Regions from separate parts of the Streptomyces sp. NPDC050546 genome, predicted to be linked through region 1. Evidence: riboswitches for the same ligand, from Rfam matches in the RefSeq annotation. Region 1 holds a riboswitch; each other region holds the start of a gene.
What was found. Region 1 has a riboswitch for cyclic di-AMP ahead of ACIBK5_RS10440 (transglycosylase family protein). Riboswitches for the same ligand answer to the same signal wherever they lie in the genome.
Positions count from the first base shown of each region.

Region 2: linked by a shared signal. The riboswitch ahead of ACIBK5_RS11970 (LysM peptidoglycan-binding domain-containing protein) and the one ahead of ACIBK5_RS10440 (transglycosylase family protein) in region 1 are both predicted to bind cyclic di-AMP.
Region 3: linked by a shared signal. The riboswitch ahead of ACIBK5_RS40485 (M23 family metallopeptidase) and the one ahead of ACIBK5_RS10440 (transglycosylase family protein) in region 1 are both predicted to bind cyclic di-AMP.
Region 4: linked by a shared signal. The riboswitch ahead of ACIBK5_RS41595 (M23 family metallopeptidase) and the one ahead of ACIBK5_RS10440 (transglycosylase family protein) in region 1 are both predicted to bind cyclic di-AMP.

Region 1 covers NZ_JBITGX010000003.1:521,069-525,197, reverse strand. The annotation lists gene eno (phosphopyruvate hydratase) at 1-1,041, opposite strand, end outside; gene ACIBK5_RS10440 (transglycosylase family protein) at 1,327-2,028, opposite strand; cyclic di-AMP (ydaO/yuaA leader) riboswitch at 2,033-2,199, opposite strand; gene ACIBK5_RS10435 (transglycosylase family protein) at 2,428-3,384, opposite strand; gene ACIBK5_RS10430 (cytochrome P450) at 3,514-4,129, opposite strand, start outside.
Region 2 covers NZ_JBITGX010000004.1:225,325-229,453, reverse strand. The annotation lists gene ACIBK5_RS11980 (outer membrane lipoprotein carrier protein LolA) at 1-1,009, opposite strand, end outside; gene ACIBK5_RS11975 (polyprenyl synthetase family protein) at 1,242-2,252, opposite strand; cyclic di-AMP (ydaO/yuaA leader) riboswitch at 2,754-2,930, shown strand; gene ACIBK5_RS11970 (LysM peptidoglycan-binding domain-containing protein) at 2,936-3,676, shown strand; gene ACIBK5_RS11965 (HAD family hydrolase) at 3,640-4,129, opposite strand, start outside.
Region 3 covers NZ_JBITGX010000026.1:12,561-16,689, forward strand. The annotation lists gene ACIBK5_RS40475 (M16 family metallopeptidase) at 1-182, shown strand, start outside; gene ACIBK5_RS40480 (M16 family metallopeptidase) at 179-1,567, shown strand; cyclic di-AMP (ydaO/yuaA leader) riboswitch at 1,769-1,933, shown strand; gene ACIBK5_RS40485 (M23 family metallopeptidase) at 1,946-2,731, shown strand; gene ACIBK5_RS40490 (GntR family transcriptional regulator) at 2,927-3,622, shown strand; gene ACIBK5_RS40495 (HPr family phosphocarrier protein) at 3,770-4,051, opposite strand.
Region 4 covers NZ_JBITGX010000028.1:20,934-25,062, forward strand. The annotation lists gene ACIBK5_RS41590 (aldo/keto reductase) at 1-820, opposite strand, end outside; gene ACIBK5_RS41595 (M23 family metallopeptidase) at 954-1,988, opposite strand; cyclic di-AMP (ydaO/yuaA leader) riboswitch at 2,000-2,156, opposite strand; tRNA gene ACIBK5_RS41600 (tRNA-Met) at 2,451-2,524, opposite strand; gene ACIBK5_RS41605 (dihydrofolate reductase family protein) at 2,608-3,735, opposite strand; gene ACIBK5_RS41610 (MarR family transcriptional regulator) at 3,833-4,129, shown strand, end outside.

The sequences.
Region 1 (4,129 bases):
GTCCAGGGTCTCGGTCAGCGAACCGATCTGGTTGACCTTGACCAGCAGGGCGTTGGCGGCGTTCTCGTCGATGCCGCGGGCGAGGCGCTCGGGGTTGGTGACGAACAGGTCGTCGCCGACGATCTGGACCTTGTCGCCGAGCTTCTCGGTGAGGACCTTCCAGCCGTCCCAGTCGTCCTCGAACAGCGGGTCCTCGATGGAGACGAGCGGGTACGCGTCGACGAGCTCGGCGTAGTACTCGGTCATCTCGGCGGCGGAGCGCGTCTTGCCCTCGAAGGTGTAGGCGCCGTCCTTGTAGAACTCGGACGCGGCCACGTCGAGGGCGAGGGCGATCTGCTCGCCGGGCGTGTAGCCGGCCTCCTTGATCGCCTCGAGGATGAGGTCGAGGGCCTCGCGGTTGGAGCCGAGGTTCGGGGCGAAGCCGCCCTCGTCGCCGAGGCCGGTGGCCAGGCCCTTGCTCTTCAGGACCTTCTTCAGCGTGTGGTAGACCTCGGCGCCCCAGCGCAGGGCCTCGGAGAAGGACTCCGCGCCGATCGGGGCGATCATGAACTCCTGGATGTCCACGTTGGAGTCGGCGTGCGAGCCGCCATTCAGGATGTTCATCATCGGCACCGGCAGCAGGTGCGCGTTCGGGCCGCCCAGGTAGCGGAACAGCGGCAGGTCGCTGGCCTCGGAGGCGGCGTGGGCGACGGCGAGGGAGACGCCGAGGATGGCGTTGGCGCCGAGGGAGCCCTTGTTGTCGGTGGCGTCCAGGTCGAACATGGCCTGGTCGATCAGGCGCTGCTCGGTGGCGTCGTAGCCGACGAGCTCCGGGCCGATCTGCTCGATGACCGCGAGGACGGCCTTCTCCACACCCTTGCCGAGGTAGCGGTTCGAGTCGCCGTCGCGCAGCTCGATGGCCTCGAAGGCGCCCGTGGAGGCGCCGGACGGAACGGCGGCACGACCGGTGCTGCCGTCGTCGAGGCCGACCTCGACCTCGACCGTGGGGTTGCCTCGGGAGTCCAGGATTTCCCGGGCTACGACGACGTCGATGGACGGCACGAGCATCTCCTTCTTATGTGACGCGGGTACGCGGGTCGCGGGGACCCGGCGAGGTGCGGGCCGTGGTGGCTCGCGACATGAGCCTAACCGGCTCCGGCCGATCGGCCACCGGGTCGCCCACCCCATGGACAGAACCGAGCGTAAATTGTTTCCGAACGGAACAAAGACGGTTGTGGAAAAACCGGGCAGAAAAAACCCCGCCCCGGTGCGTACGGGGGGAAGACGCACCGGAGCGGGGAGCCCGTGGGGACGGGGGCCGCCCCCTGAGGGGCGGAGGGCCGCTGCTTACTTCAGGTGCAGCTGCTGGCCCGGGTAGATGAGGTTGGCGTCCTCGACGATGTCCTTGTTCAGCTGGAACAGCTTCTCCCAGCCGCCCTCGACCTTCTTGTCCGACGCGATCGAGCTGAGGGTGTCGCCCTTGACGACCTTGTACTCGCCGTCGCCCTTCTTGACCTTCTCGCCGGTCGGGGTGGTGACGGTCTTCTTCGCGGCCGGGCGCTCGTCGGAGCGGGAGGCCGGCTGCTGCTGGGTCTCGCGGGACTCGGTGCTCTGCTCGCTCTGCTGCGAGGAGCTGCCGGAGTCGCCGGAGTCGTCCGAGGAGGAGCCACCGCCGCTGGCGTTCGACAGGCCCTTGCCGCAGACCGGCCAGGCACCCTTGCCCTGGCCCGCGAGGACCTTCTCGCCGATCTCGATCTGCTGCTCCTTGGTGGCCTGGTCGGCGGTGGCGGCGTACTTGGTGCCGCCGTAGCCGGACCAGGTGGAGGCGGAGAACTGCAGACCGCCGTAGTAGCCGTTGCCGGTGTTGATGGACCAGTTGCCCCCGGCCTCGCACTGGGCGACGGCGTCCCACTCCGAGGCGGTGGCGGCGGAAGCGCCGCCGGCGGCCATCAGCGGGGCGGCGACAGCGGCGCCGGTGACACCGGCGACGGCGATGGCACGGCTGGCCTTGGACGGACGGCGGTGCTTGCCCTTGCTGGAAAACAGCATGGAAGGATCCCCTCACCGACGCCTGCGAGGTGAGCTGTCGGGTTCGGGCCGGTTGAGTTGCCCGGCCGCGTCCCTCCCGGGACACGGCTTCACCCCAAGCCCTTCCGGCGCAACTGGCCGGTCGGGCACCTACCTTGGGTCCCCCGCTCCTGCCTACGGCGCTTGACGCGACGACTGTTCCCGTGCGGCCGCTGGCAGGATTCGGCGTTGCGGCAGCCGGGGCTCGTGGTGACGAGCGGTCCCGACCGTAGCCACGCGATCCGCCGAATTTCAAAGACGATCAGGGCTTCTGAGATCTATCTCTCACGGGCATCAAACGGGACATTCGCCGCGAAACATGACGCGAACTCGCACGGTTTCGGGGCGACTTCCGCCCCCGTTTCCGCACTGCCCGAACAGCTACTTCCCGTCCGCTTCGCCCTCTACGGTGAGCTTCTCACCGGGGCGGATGAGGTTCGGGTCGGCACCGACGGCCTTCTTGTTGCCGTCGTAGAGCTCGTGCCATCCGCCGCTGATGTCAAGGGAGTCGGCGATGGACCAGAGGCTGTCGCCGATACCCACGATGTAGGCACCGTCGGACGCGTCGTCGGAGCCCTCGTCGCCGCGCGAGGCGTGACGGCCGGTGGACTCGTCCGTACGGCCGCTCTCGGGCGTGCGGGTTTCGTCGGCGCTGGGGCCGCGGTGACGGCCGGAGCCGGTGTCCGTTCCGGTCTCGGCGGGGGCCGAAGATTCGTCGCCCTGCCGTGAGTTGTCGGACTTGCCACCCTCGGGCGTGGCCGACGGGGAGCTGCCGGGCTCCTGGTCCTGCGCGGTGGAGTCCCCGGATTCGGGCGACTTGTCGGACTTGGAGCCTTCGTCCTGCGAAGTCGACGGCGCGCCGGAGGACGGCGAGTCGGACGGGGAAGGGGATGAGCCGAGAGAGTCGAGCAATCCGGACGAATCCGAAGAATCGGATGAGTCGCTTGAATCGGATGACTTCTTGTCCTGCTCGAGGCCGGAGAGCAGTCCGCAGGTGCGCCAGGCGCCGGCTCCCTGGTCGGCGAGGATTCTCTCGGCCACGGCTATCTGCTGGGAACGGCTGGCCAGGTCGGCGCTCGGGGCGTAGTCGAGGCCGCCGTGGTTCTCCCAGTCCTCCTGCGACAACTGCAGGCCGCCGAAGTACCCGTTGCCACTGTTCTGGCTCCAGGCACCGCCGGTCTCGCAGTCCGCGACCCGGTCCCAGGTCGTGCCGTCGGCGGCGCTGGCGCCGGAGGCCCCGAGGAGCGGGATCGCGATGGCGGAGCCGGTCACTCCGGCCGCGAGGAGGAGTGCCGGAGCCTGGCGGGGGCGACGGTGCCGACCGTTCCCGGAGAGCATACGGAGACCTTTCGCGAAGACAGCAGTGACCTGCGCGGCGCAGGTTCTCCTGGGTCGCGCTGATGATGGGTGAACGTATAGGCAGACGATCACTTGTCACAAGTTAATGCCGCGTAGATCACGTGAAGATCACAACCCTGACGGCGTGTCACCTTTGGGCGCGGGCGTGAACTCCACCGGCAGGGTGCGCAGCCCGCGCATGATCAGGCCGCCGCGCCACCTCAGCTCGGCGGGGTCGGCCGCGAGCCTCAGGTCCGGGAGACGGGTGAGGAGCGTGGCGAGGGCGGTCTGGCCCTCCAGGCGGGCGAGCGGGGCGCCGAGGCAGTAGTGGATGCCATGCCCGTAACCGAGGTGCTGGTTGTCGCGGCGGGCGAGGTCGAGCACGTCCGGATCGGCGAACCGCTCCGGGTCCCGGTCGGCGGCGGCCAGGACGACGAGGACGGGGTCACCGGCCTCGATGTGCCGACCGCCGATCGTGAGGGGCTGTGTGGCGAAGCGCCAGGTGGCGAGTTCGACGGGTCCGTCGAAGCGCAGGAGTTCCTCGACGCCGGTCTCCAGGAGGCCTCTCTCCCCGGCGCCGAGGGACGCCTGGAGCCGGGTGCGCTGCTCGGGGTGGGTGAGCAGGGCGTAGGTGCCGTTGCCGATCAGGTTCACGGTCGTCTCGAAACCGGCGAACAGCAGGATGAAGGCCATGGCGGCGGCCTCGTTCTCGGTGAGGTGCTCGCCGTGGTCGGAGGCGCGGATG
Region 2 (4,129 bases), on a different contig from region 1:
CGAGGCCCTTGCCGAGGTCCTCCTCGGACTTCGGGAGGAACTTCGGGGCGTGCCCCGGGGCCTCCCCCTTGTCGAAGCCCTTGTCGAAGCCCTTGTCGAAGCCCTTCTCAAGGCCCTTCTCGGGTGCCTTCTCCTCCGTGACCTTCGCACCCTTCGGCGGGGTGAAGTCGAAGGTCGACGCGGCCGGCTTCTCGAAGCTGACCTGGGTGAAGCCCGCGTCGACGACGGCGGAGCCACCGCTCGCCGGGGTCAGCGTGAACTTCAGCGGCGTGCCCGTCTTCGCGTCCACGGCCACGGTGATCGCACCGACCGTCGAGCCGGACTGCTTCGGCTTGATGAGCAGCTTGTAGGCGTCCCGGCCGGCGACCTGGGCGGTGCCGTCCACGGTCACGGAGGTCGTGTCGTCGGCGGCCTTGAGGGCCTCCTCGGCGAAGTCCTTCGGCGTGGCCGGCGGCTGCTGGTCCCTGCCCTTCTCCTTGCCGCTCTCGGCGGCCGTGCCGTGGTGGACCTCGTTGGACTTGCTGTCGTAGGCCCAGACGTCCTTGCCGTTGTGGACGATGCTGTACTCGGCGGCGTTCTCCAGCAGCGACAGCTTCTGCTTGTCCGGGCCGTCGGCCGCGACGCGCAGGGTGTGCGTGCCGGAGGCCAGTTCCGTGAGCTTGGCGGTCGGGTCGGCGGAGGAGCCGCCCTCGCCCTGGCTCGCGGCGCCGGACATCAGGCTGCTCTCCAGGCCGCCGAGGTCCGGAAGACCGAGGTCCGTGCTGATCTTGACGGTGCCGGACAGCTGCTGGACGTCCGACTTGGCGATCTTCTCGATGAGCTGCTGTGCGGTGATCTTCGGGAGGTCGGGGTCACCGGAGTCGGCGAGCGCGGGGACCAGCCCGATCGTCGCGGCCGCCACCCCCATCACCGTGACCGGTACGACGTAGCGGGCGGCCTTGCGCCGTCCGGAACGCTGCTCGTCGACCTCCCCGGCGGTCGTGCTGTCGTCGGATGTGTACGGTGCCATGTGTGCCCTACCTCCGTGGTCGGCGGCGGCTGTCCGTGTCGTCCACGCACTCGTCCCTGAGCCGCCATTCTCACCCGAACAGGTGAGGTTTGGTGTTTTCCGTGGTTTCCATCTGACCAAATCGGCCAGGGAGATACGTCAGACCCCGGACTCAACTCCACGTACTGCTGGGGTATGACACGGAGGGGCGGCTTCTCCCCCGACCCGTAGGGGACGCACGGGGAAGGGCCGGCTAGCCGGCCCGGTGCACGACCGCGTCGCACAGCTCCACGAGTGCCGTCTTCGCGGCGCACTCGGGCAGGGGGGCCAGCGCCGAGCGGGCGTCCTCGGCGTAGCGGACGGTGTCCTTCCGGGCCTGTTCCAGCGCCGGGTGGGCGCGCAGCAGGCGCAGGGCCTCGGCGTGCCGTTCGTCGTCGGTGAGGTCGGAGCCCAGCAGCTCGCACAGGGCGATGTCGTCCGCGAGCCCGAGCCGGGCCGCCCGCTCGCGCAGCCGCAGCACCGGCATCGTGGGGATGCCCTCGCGCAGATCGGTGCCGGGCGTCTTGCCGGACTCGTGCGAGTCGGAGGCGATGTCCAGGACGTCGTCCGCGAGCTGGAAGGCGACGCCGAGCCGCTCGCCGTACTGGGTCAGCACGTCCACGGTCGTCTCGTCGGCGCCGGACATCATCGCGCCGAACCGGCACGACACCGCCACCAGCGAACCGGTCTTGCCGCCCAGCACGTCCAGGTAGTGCTCGACGGGGTCGCGGCCGTCCTGGGGTCCGGCCGTCTCCAGGATCTGCCCGGTCACCAGCCGTTCGAACGCCTCGGCCTGCACCCGCACCGCCTCCGGGCCGAGGTCGGCCAGGGTGTGCGAGGCACGGGCGAAGAGGAAGTCGCCGGTGAGGACCGCGACGGAGTTGTCCCAGCGGGTGTTCGCGCTCGCGACCCCGCGGCGCACCGTCGCCTCGTCCATCACGTCGTCGTGGTACAGCGTGGCGAGGTGGGTGAGCTCCACGACGACGGCCGACGGCACGATCCCGGGCGCGTACGGGTCGCCGAACTGGGCGGAGAGCATCACGAGCAACGGACGGAACCGCTTGCCGCCGGCCCGCACCAGGTGCTGCGCGGCCTCCGTGATGAAGGGCACCTCACTCTTGGTGGCCTCGAACAAGCCTTCCTCGACAGCCGCCAACCCGGCCTGGACATCGGCTTCCAGAGCCTGGTCCCGCACGCTCAGCCCGAACGGCCCGACGTCGGTCACGAGGGGTCTCCTGTCTGCTGTGTCTGCCGGTGATTACGCGGATTGTCGATAGGTCGCTGCCATCACTCGAGTCAGCGTATCCGGTCACGTTTCGATCACCGCCAGCGCCCATGGTTACAGGCCGGGTGGTATCTGATCACGACCGTTATGTTTTCGATCGGGCCATAAGAACAGACATTTGTCGACTTACCAGCCGATAGTGAGATATTCACGATTTGCCATGACGATTGAGCAAATCCCCTTTGGCGGTAATTGCCCCACAGTCTTGTGATCAGTGAGTTGAATCACGTTAACCCCTGCGTCGCGCCACCCCGACATCACCCCGTACCCCCTTCGGCCGAACGCCAGTTGAGCCTTGGCTCTCGCAAAGGATCAAGCGGGCCAAACACCCCCGACCAAGGTCAACCGCGCAATATGTGACTCCGGCGCTTGTTCCCGACATGTGCTCTCGCATACGTTCCCGGCCTGTCCGGCGGACGCCGAATCCTGCCGCCGCCCGGACCCCCACACGAACCGACTCACTCACGCAGGGCAGGAGCGGGGGACCCAGGTAAGTCGCCGGTCCGCACAGCGGCACGGCTCGGGGTGAAGCCGCGCACGGCAGTACACCGCCGTACGCGGCCGGGCACCTCCCGGCCCGAACCCGACAGCTCACCTCGCAGGCGCCGGAGAGGAATTTCGCCATGGCCGGACGAGGCAAGCACCGTCGCCCCAGAACCAACCCGCTCTCCCGAGGTATCGCGATCGCCGGCACCGGCGGAGCGGCACTGACCCTCCCGCTCCTCGGCGCGACGCACGCGAGCGCCGCAGAGCCCCAGGCGGTCAAGCCCGCCAAGTCGCTCACGTACACCGTGACCAAGGGCGACACGCTCTACCGCATCGCGGACAAGTACGACGTCTCGGGCGGCTGGAAGAAGCTCTACAAGGACAACCGCTCCGCCATCGGCGACAACCCGAAGCTGATCCACCCGGGTCTGAAGCTGAAGGTGTCGACGACCAAGGCGGCCGCCGCCCCGAAGAAGGCGACCAAGTCGTCCGCCAAGCCTGCCGCGAAGCCCGCCGGTGACGTCGCCAAGGCCACCCAGGCCTCCGCCAAGACCTACGCCGACAACCTCGACGGGTGGATCCGCGAGGCGCTGGACATCATGGCGCAGAAGGGCATTCCGGGGTCGTACGACGGCATCCACCGCAACGTCATGCGCGAGTCGTCCGGCAACCCCCAGGCGATCAACAACTGGGACTCCAACGCGGTCAAGGGCACCCCGTCCAAGGGCCTGCTCCAGACCATCGACCCGACCTTCCAGGCCTACCACGTGGACGGCACGTCGTGGGACCCGTACGACCCGGTCGCCAACATCACGGCGGCCTGCAACTACGCGGCCGACCGCTACGGCTCGATCGACAACGTCAACGGCCCGTACTGAGCCGTCCCGCCCAGCAGTCGCTCGAGGACGACGGCGATGCCGTCGTCCTCGTTCGACAGGGTGATCTCGTCGGCCACGGCCTTGAGTTCGGGATGGGCGTTCGCCATCGCGACGCCGTGGGCGGCCCAGTCGAACATCGGGATGTCGTTGGGCATGTCGCCGAAGGCGATGGTGTCCGCCGGCCGCAGCCCCAGATGCTCGGCGGCCAGTGCCAGGCCCGTCGCCTTGGTGACGCCGCACGGCTGGAGCTCGACCGTGCCGGGCCCCGACATCGTCACCGTCGCCAGTGAGCCGACCACCGAACGGGCCGTCGCCGCCAACTCGTCGTCCGTCAGGTAGGGATGGCGCAGCAGCACCTTGCTGATCGGCTCGCCCCACAGGTCGTCGCGCCGGTCGACCCGTACGGCCGGCAGGGTCGGGTGCGGCATGAGATAGCCCGGCTCGATGAGCGTG
Region 3 (4,129 bases), on a different contig from region 1:
TGCAGCGCGTGCTGGCGGTGACGGCCAAGGAGGTCCAGGAGGTCGCCAAGGCCCGCCTGCGGCCCGACAACCGCGCGGTGCTCGTCTACGAGCCCGTCGCGGACGAGACCGGCGAGGACGCCGACAGCACCGAGGGCACCGCAGCCGCGGCCACGAACGAGAACGAGGAGGCGGCCAAGTGACCGAGCTCGCCACGATGGACTTCCACCCGCAGCCGCAGGCGGGCGACGCCAAGCCGTGGGCCTTCCCGGCCCCCGAGCGCGGCACGCTCGACAACGGCCTCACCGTGCTGCGCTGCCACCGCCCCGGCCAGCAGGTCGTCGCCGTGGAGGTGCTGCTGGACGCGCCCCTGGACGCCGAGCCGGCCGGCCTCGACGGGGTGGCCACGATCATGGCCCGGGCCTTCTCCGAGGGCACCGACAAGCACTCCGCCGAGGAGTTCGCCGCCGAGCTGGAGCGCGCCGGCGCCACCCTCGACGCGCACGCCGACCACCCGGGCGTCCGGCTGAGCCTGGAGGTGCCGGCCTCCCGGCTCGCCAAGGGGCTCAACCTGATCGCCGACGCCCTCAGGGCGCCCGCGTTCGCGGACAGCGAGGTCGAGCGGCTGGTCAACAACCGCCTCGACGAGATCCCGCACGAGCTGGCCAACCCCGCCCGCCGTGCCGCCAAGGAGCTCTCCAAGGAGCTGTTCCCGGCGGACGCGCGCATGTCGCGGCCCCGGCAGGGCAGCGAGGAGACGGTCGCCGCGATCGACTCCGCGGCCGTACGCGCCTACTACGAGAAGCACGTCCGCCCGGCGACCGCCACCGCCGTGGTCGTCGGCGACCTCACCGGCATCGACCTCGACGCGCTGCTCGGCGACACGCTGGGCGCCTGGACCGGCTCCTCGGCCGAGCCGCGGCCGGTGCCGCCGGTGACCGCCGACGACACGGGCCGGGTCATCGTCGTGGACCGCCCGGGCGCCGTCCAGACGCAGCTGCTCATCGGCCGGATCGGCTCGGACCGCCACGACCGCGTCTGGCCCGCCCAGGTGCTCGGCACGTACTGCCTCGGCGGCACCCTCACCTCCCGTCTGGACCGCGTCCTGCGCGAGGAGAAGGGATACACCTACGGTGTGCGGGCGTTCGCCCAGGTCCTCAGGTCCGCCCCGGACGGGACCGGTGCCGCGATGCTCGCCATCAGCGGCTCCGTGGACACGCCCAACACCGGCCCCGCCCTCCAGGACCTCTGGACGGTGCTGCGTACCCTCGCCGCCGAAGGGCTGACCGACGCCGAGCGGGACGTCGCCGTGCAGAACCTGGTCGGCGTGGCGCCGCTGAAGTACGAGACGGCGGCGGCCGTCGCGAGCACGCTGGCGGACCAGGTCGAGCAGCACCTGCCCGACGACTACCAGGCCGCGCTGTACCGGCAGCTCGCCGCGACCGGCACCGTGGAGGCCACCGCGGCGGCCGTCAGCGCCTTCCCGGTGGACCGTCTGGTGACCGTCCTGGTCGGAGACGCGGCGCAGATCAAGGGCCCGGTCGAGGCCCTCGGCATCGGTGAAGTCGCCGTGGTCGCCGCCGAGTAGCGGGAGGCGAGCGCCGCGCGCGTAGGGGCCCTGGTTGTCTTCTAAGGCACCAGGGCTCCTTTATGCCCGAATTGGGATGGGAGTTGCCCGTCTGCCCTGTGGGATGCGCTACAAAAGCCGGGATCCGTTTGGGAATTGAAAGTGGCGCCGCTTAGCGTCGTCCGGGCTGTTCGTCAGGCAGTGCGCCGCACCCGCGGCACCGGACAGTCATCGCCGAGTCCCCGTACGGCGCGAGCCAGGGGAGCCGGGGACCCACCGCAGTCCCTGGGGTGAATCGGACGCCCGCGCGAGTCGCGAGGGGGTCCGTAGGAGACCTTCCTGCTCCGAACCCGTCAGCTAACCCGGTAGGCGAGAGGGAAGGAAAGGAACAGCCACCACATGGCGTTCACGCGCGCCACCGGGAAGCACCGTCGTCCCAGCAGGATCCAGCGCCGCACGGCCCACGCAGCGGGCGTCGCGGCTCTCGCCACCACCGGCGTCGTCGGCACCGTGGCCGCCCCGGCCTTCGCCGCGGAGCCCGCCGCCGAGCAGACGGGCCTCACCCCGGTCGTGACCATGGGCGACACCGTGGCCCAGAAGATCGACGCCCAGGCCGTCGCCCAGAAGCAGGCGGCCGAAGAGGCCGCCGCCAAGAAGAAGGCCGAGGAGGCCGCCCGCAAGCGGGCAGCCGAGGCGGCCAAGGAGGCCAAGGAGAGGGCCGAGGAGGCCCGCGAGGCCAAGGAGCGCGCCGCCCGCGAGGCCGAGCGCAAGCGTCTCAACACCTTCGTGTCCCCGATCTCCGGCTCGTACGTCTCCACCGGCTACAAGTCCGGCGGTGCCGTCTGGTCCTCCGGCAGCCACACCGGTGTCGACTTCCACGCCTCCAGCGGCACGGCCGTCCACTCGGTCGGCATGGGTGAGGTCGTCGAGGCCGGCTGGGGCGGTTCCTACGGCAACCAGGTCGTGATCAAGATGAACGACGGGACGTACACCCAGTACGGCCACCTGTCGTCCAGCAGCGTCTCGGTGGGGCAGAAGGTCACGCCCGGCCAGCAGATCGGCCTGTCCGGCGCCACCGGCAACGTCACCGGCCCGCATCTGCACTTCGAGGCCCGCACCGGACCCGACTACGGCTCCGACATCGACCCCGTGGCCTACCTCCGCTCGCACGGCGTGGACGTCTGAGCGTCCGGCGGCGACTGCTCCGCTTCCCGAAAGCCCCGGCTCCCCGAGCCGGGGCTTTCGGCGTTCGCCACGGCCGGCTGTCCAAAAAATATCCCTGGATTCCTGTACGCCGTCGGAAATTCCGGCTCATTGCAATAGAGTCACGGAACACACGTCACCAGTCGACGTTTCACGGGGATTAAGCGGAGGTCGGTCATGCGTATTCCCGCGCACGCGGTGTGCACGGCCATCCGGGACGACATCGTCGCGGGTGTCTACGAGCGCGGCAGTCGGCTCACCGAGGAGCTGCTCGCGCGCCGCTACGGCGTCTCGCGTGTCCCCGTCCGGGAGGCCCTGCGCACGCTGGAGGCCGAGGGCTTCGTGGTCACCCGGCGGCACGCGGGCGCGTGCGTCGCCGAACCCACCGAGCAGGAGGCCGCCGACCTGCTGGAGATGCGCATGCTGCTGGAGCCGCTGGGTGCCGCCCGCGCCGCCCAGCGCCGCACCGAGGCTCATCTGAAGGTCCTGCGCGGCCTGGTCAGGCTCGGCCAGGAGCGCGCCCGCCGGGGCAACAGCGACGACCTCCGCTCGCTGGGCGGCTGGTTCCACGAGACGCTCGCCCAGGCCTCCGGCAGCCCCGCGCTGACCTCGATGCTCACCCAGCTCCGGCACAAGATCGCCTGGATGTACGCCGTGGAGGCACCGGCCGGACCCGTGGAGTCCTGGGCCGAGCACGGGGCGATCGTGGACGCGGTGGCGCGCGGGGACGGCGAGCGCGCGCGGGCGGTCACGGCGCTGCACACCGAGCGCGCGACGGCCGCGCACCGGCTGCGTTTCGGCTCCGCCGGGGAGCGCGCCGAGCGTGTGAGGAACTCGCAACATGCCGTAAACACGGCAAGCCTGCGGCATTAACACGGGAGCCGTATACAAAGAGCGGGGAATTCGTGGGGGATTATTTCCGCTGCCCGCCGACAGGAAATGCACGGAAAAAGCGAAGGGCTCGCCCGGTGAATTCGGACGAGCCCTTCAGGGTGCGCCGGGTCGGGCGCGGGGAAATACTCAGACGGTCTCGGGAAGCTCCTCGAGACCCTCGGAGACCAGCTTGGCGAGCCGGTCCAGGGCGATGTCCGCGCCCTCGGCGTCGGAGGCGAGGACGATCTCCTCGCCGCCCTGGGCGCCCAGGCCGAGGACGGCCAGCATGGAGGCCGCGTTGACGGGGTTGCCGTCTGCCTTGGCGATCGTCACCGGGACGCCTGCGGCCGTGGCGGCTCGGACGAAGATGGAAGCGGGGCGGGCGTGGAGGCCCTCGGCCCAGCCGACGTTGACGCGGCGCTCAGCCATGTGTTGCTGCCCTTCGGTGTTCAGGGTTGTCTAGACCAGTTTCCCATAACGTGAAGCTGTGCCGGAGCGGTCCTGATG
Region 4 (4,129 bases), on a different contig from region 1:
GGGCCGCGAGCCAGGACAGGGCGACCGTGGCGACGGGGACGTCGTGGGCCGCGGCTATCTCGTCGAGGGCGTCGAGGACCCGGCGGCCCCGCTCGGTCTCCAGGTGCTTGGCGGCACCGCCGGCCCGCGCACTGTCGACGGTCGTACCGGTCCGGTACTTGCCGGTGAGGAAGCCGGACGCGAGCGCGTAGTACGGGACGGCCGCCAGGCCGGAGCGCTCGGCGAGGTCCTGGAGCTCGCCCTCGTAGGTGTCGCGGGAGACCAGGTTGTAGTGGGGCTGGAGCGCCACATAGCGGGCAAGGCCCTCACGGTCGGAGAACTCCAGGGAGGCCCGCAGCCGTTCCGCCGAGATGTTGGAGGCGGCGATGTGCCGGACCTTCCCGGCCTTCACCAGTTCGTCGAGCGCCCCGATGATCTCCTCCACCGGCACGTCGGGCCGGTCGAAGTGGGTGTAGTAGAGGTCGATGTAGTCGGTGCGCAGGCGGCGCAGCGAGGCGTCCGCGGCGGCCTTGATGTTGGCGGCGGACAGGCCCTGGAACTCGGGGTGCTGGCTGACCTTCGTGGCGACGACGACATCGGCGCGGTTGCCGCGCGCCTCGAGCCACTTGCCGAGGACGGTCTCGGACTCGCCGCCCTGGTTGCCGTCGACCCACGCGGAGTAGACGTCGGCGGTGTCGACGAAGTTGCCGCCGGCGGCGGTGTACGCGTCGAGGACGGCGAACGACTGTGCCTCGTCCGCGGTCCAGCCGAAGACGTTGCCGCCGAGGGCGAGGGGGAAGATCTCGAGGTCGGAGGAGCCGAGCTTGCGAAGGGAAGTCATGCCTCTCGTCAACGGCCGTGCCAGAGCGGCTCATTCCGGAGCGGACGCAAAGGTCCTGTAAACCAAAGACCGGCAGCCCTGACGTCGGGGGGTCGTCGTCAGGGCTGCCGGTGCTTCGACTGGCTTGTGGCGCTTACGGGGTCAGGCCCTTGCCCCGCAGCCACGCCATCGGGTCGATCCCGCTGCTGGAACCGCCGGAGTGAACTTCGAGGTGCAGATGGGCCCCGGTGACGTTGCCGGTGGCGCCGACGCGGCCGATGACATCGCCCGTGCTGACCTTCTGGCCGACGCTGACGCCGATGGAGGACTGGTGCGCGTACCAGATCTCCGTGCCGTCATCGAGGGTGAGGACCGTCTTGTAGCCGTACGAGCCGTTCCAGCCCGCCTCGGTGATGGTGCCGCTGTGCACCGCCTTGATCGGCGTGCCCGTGGGGGCGGCGAAGTCGAGACCCGTGTGGTAGCCGGAGGACCAGTAGGCGCCGGCCTGACCGAAGGTCGAGGTGAGGGTGTACGAGGAGGTCGGCAGCGTGAACTGCTTGGCGAGGGCGGCGAGCCGCTCGGCCTCGGCCTTCTTCTCGGCCGCCTCCTCCGCCTTCTTCTTGGCCTCGGCGGCCTTGGCCTTGGCCTCTTCCTTGGCCTTGGCCACGGCTTCCGCGGCCGCCTTCTCGGCGGCGTCGGCGGCGTCCTGCGCGGCCTTGGTGTCGATCTGGTCCTGCTGGTGCTCGACCTGGGCCATGATCCGGGCGCGCAGCGCCTCGCCGGCGCCGGAGGAGTTCTGCTCGGTGTCCGCTGTGGCCGTCGTGCCGAGGCCGCTGAGCGGAGTGGAGGAGCCCGCGGGGGTGTCGTCGTCCGAGATGAGGGAACCCACCGAGGGCAGGTCCGGCACGGAGATGGACACCGGCGGCTTACCGGTCTGGGCGCTGGCCATGCCGCCCGCGCCCACGGCGGCTATGACGCCGACGCCCAGGACGGTGGAGCTGCGGGCGAGGCCTCCGCCGCGCTGCTTGGTGACGCGATGCCGGCCACGGACGGGACGGATGGATTCCTCGGTGGGGTTCCACTCCTGGAACGGGCCCTCGTCGGTGCGCTGACCGCCGTAGCCGAAAGTTTCGGTGTCGCGCTCGTTCCGCGCGAACGGGGCCGCGGGGGCAGGCCGGTTGGACGCCACGTGGGCGTACTCCTTTCCTTCCTTCTCGCCTACCGGGTTAGCTGACGGGTTCGGAGCAGGAAGGTCTCCTACGCGCGTATACCGACCGTGCTTCCACGGCGGTTTACGCCCGATTCACCCCAAGTGGTGGTTCCCCGGTTCCCTTTCGGGATTCGGCGCGTGCGCACGGAGCCGCCTTCTGTGACGGCTGGGACGACCGCGCTGCGTTATCGAACGTTAATAGACCCGGGGAGTGGATTCCAGCGATTCCACTTGATCATTAACCTTTTTCGTGCGGACTTACCTGCCATGACCGGCCCAAATCGGGCGAGTTGCCCGTTCCGCAAGTGACTGCTGGGTATTGACGGCGTGTCAGTTGTTCTGCGGAGCGGCGCCCTTCACTCACGGGCAGTAACCGCGGTGCGGAAAGCAGAAATACACCGAGGGCCGGAACCCTTTCGGATTCCGGCCCTCGGCCTTCAGTAGCGGGGACAGGATTTGAACCTGCGACCTCTGGGTTATGAGCCCAGCGAGCTACCGAGCTGCTCCACCCCGCGTCGTTGTGATTCCAGTGTACGCCATCCGCGGGACCACTCTTGACCACGTCGTGCTCAGCGGCAGGATCCGCCCTCGCCCGCCCCTACAGCAGATGACGGTTCGGGGCCTTGGCCCGCTGCTCGTGCTCCGGGAGGACGACGACCTCCGCCCCGCCGGCCGCCAGGACTCCGCTGCCGTCGGCGCCCTGGACGAAGGTGTCCGGCTCGCGCCAGGCCGTGACCACGCGGCGTACGCCCGCGTCGAGGAGCAGCCGGGCGCAGGGTGCGGGGCGGGAGGCGCGGCGGGCACAGGGCTCCAGGCTGCTGTAGACCGTGGCGCCGGCGAGGCGCGGGTCGGACGGGTCGAGCTTCGCCAGGGCCGCCTCCTCGGCGTGCGCGAGGGGGTCGCCGCCCTCGCGGGAGTGGCCGCGGGCCAGTTCCGTGCCGTCGGCCGCGACCACCACCGCGCCCACGCTGAACGCCGTGTCCGACGGCGGGCAGAGGTCCGCCAGTTCGCAGGCGAGGGCCAGCCAGTGGTGGTCGGCGGCGATGGGGAGGGAGCCGGTGCCCGGGGCGGTGGGTTCGTAGCGCATGAGGACCACGTCCTCGATGCGACGTGTCTCCAGCAGCCGGAGCCGGCCGCCCTGGTAGCCGCCGGGCCCGAAGAGGCGGGGGGCCTTCGGATCGCCCACGAAGAGCGGGGCGAGGACGAGCTGGAGTTCGTCGGCGAGGCCCTGGGTGAGGAGCTGGGTGTGGATCAGGCCGCCGCCCTCGACCATGAGACGTCGTACGCCCCGTACGTCGTGCAGATGGGTGAGGAGCCGGCGCCAGTCGAGGTCGGCACCGAGGGGGACCACGTCGGTGGCGAGGCCGAGGGCCCGGGCACGCTCGGCGCCCTGGTCGGTCGTGTACAGGACCTTCTCGCCGCCGGTGTGCCAGAACCGCGCCTCCGGGTCGAGGTCGCCGGTGCCGCTGACGGTGACCTTGAGGGGGTACTCGGGTCGGCCGGCGGCCGTACGGGCGGCGCGGCGCTCGTCCGAGTTGACCAGCAGGCGCGGGTTGTCGGCGCGGATGGTGCCGGCGCCGACCAGGATCGCGTCGACGGACGCCCGGACCTCGTCGACCCGGTCGAAATCGGCCGGGCCGGACAGCAGCAGGCGTTCGGGCCCGGTGTCGTCCAGATAGCCGTCGAGGGAGACGGCGGCGGACAGCAGGACGTACGGGTGAGGCATCGACGCTCCCCGGTCGGATGGGACGGCGGACGGGCGGGACCTAGGGCATGTCCCGCCGGGTCTTGGTTCAAGTTTGAAACAAACCTACACTGGCGGCATGACGACTCGCTGGCTCACCCCCGAGGAGCAACGCGCCTGGCGCGCGTACATCGCCTCCTCACTGCTCCTGGAGGACGCGATCGACCGGCAGCTCCAGCAGGACGCCGGCATGCCGCACCTTTACTACTCCATCCTGTCCGTCCTGTCGGAGTCCCCCGAACAGCGTCTGCGCATGACCGATCTCGCCGAGCGGCTGAAGATCACCCGCAGCCGCCTGACGTACGCGGTGACACGGCTGGAGAAGGACGGCATGCTGCGGCGCGAGGCCTGCCGGTACGACAAGCGGGGCAGCATC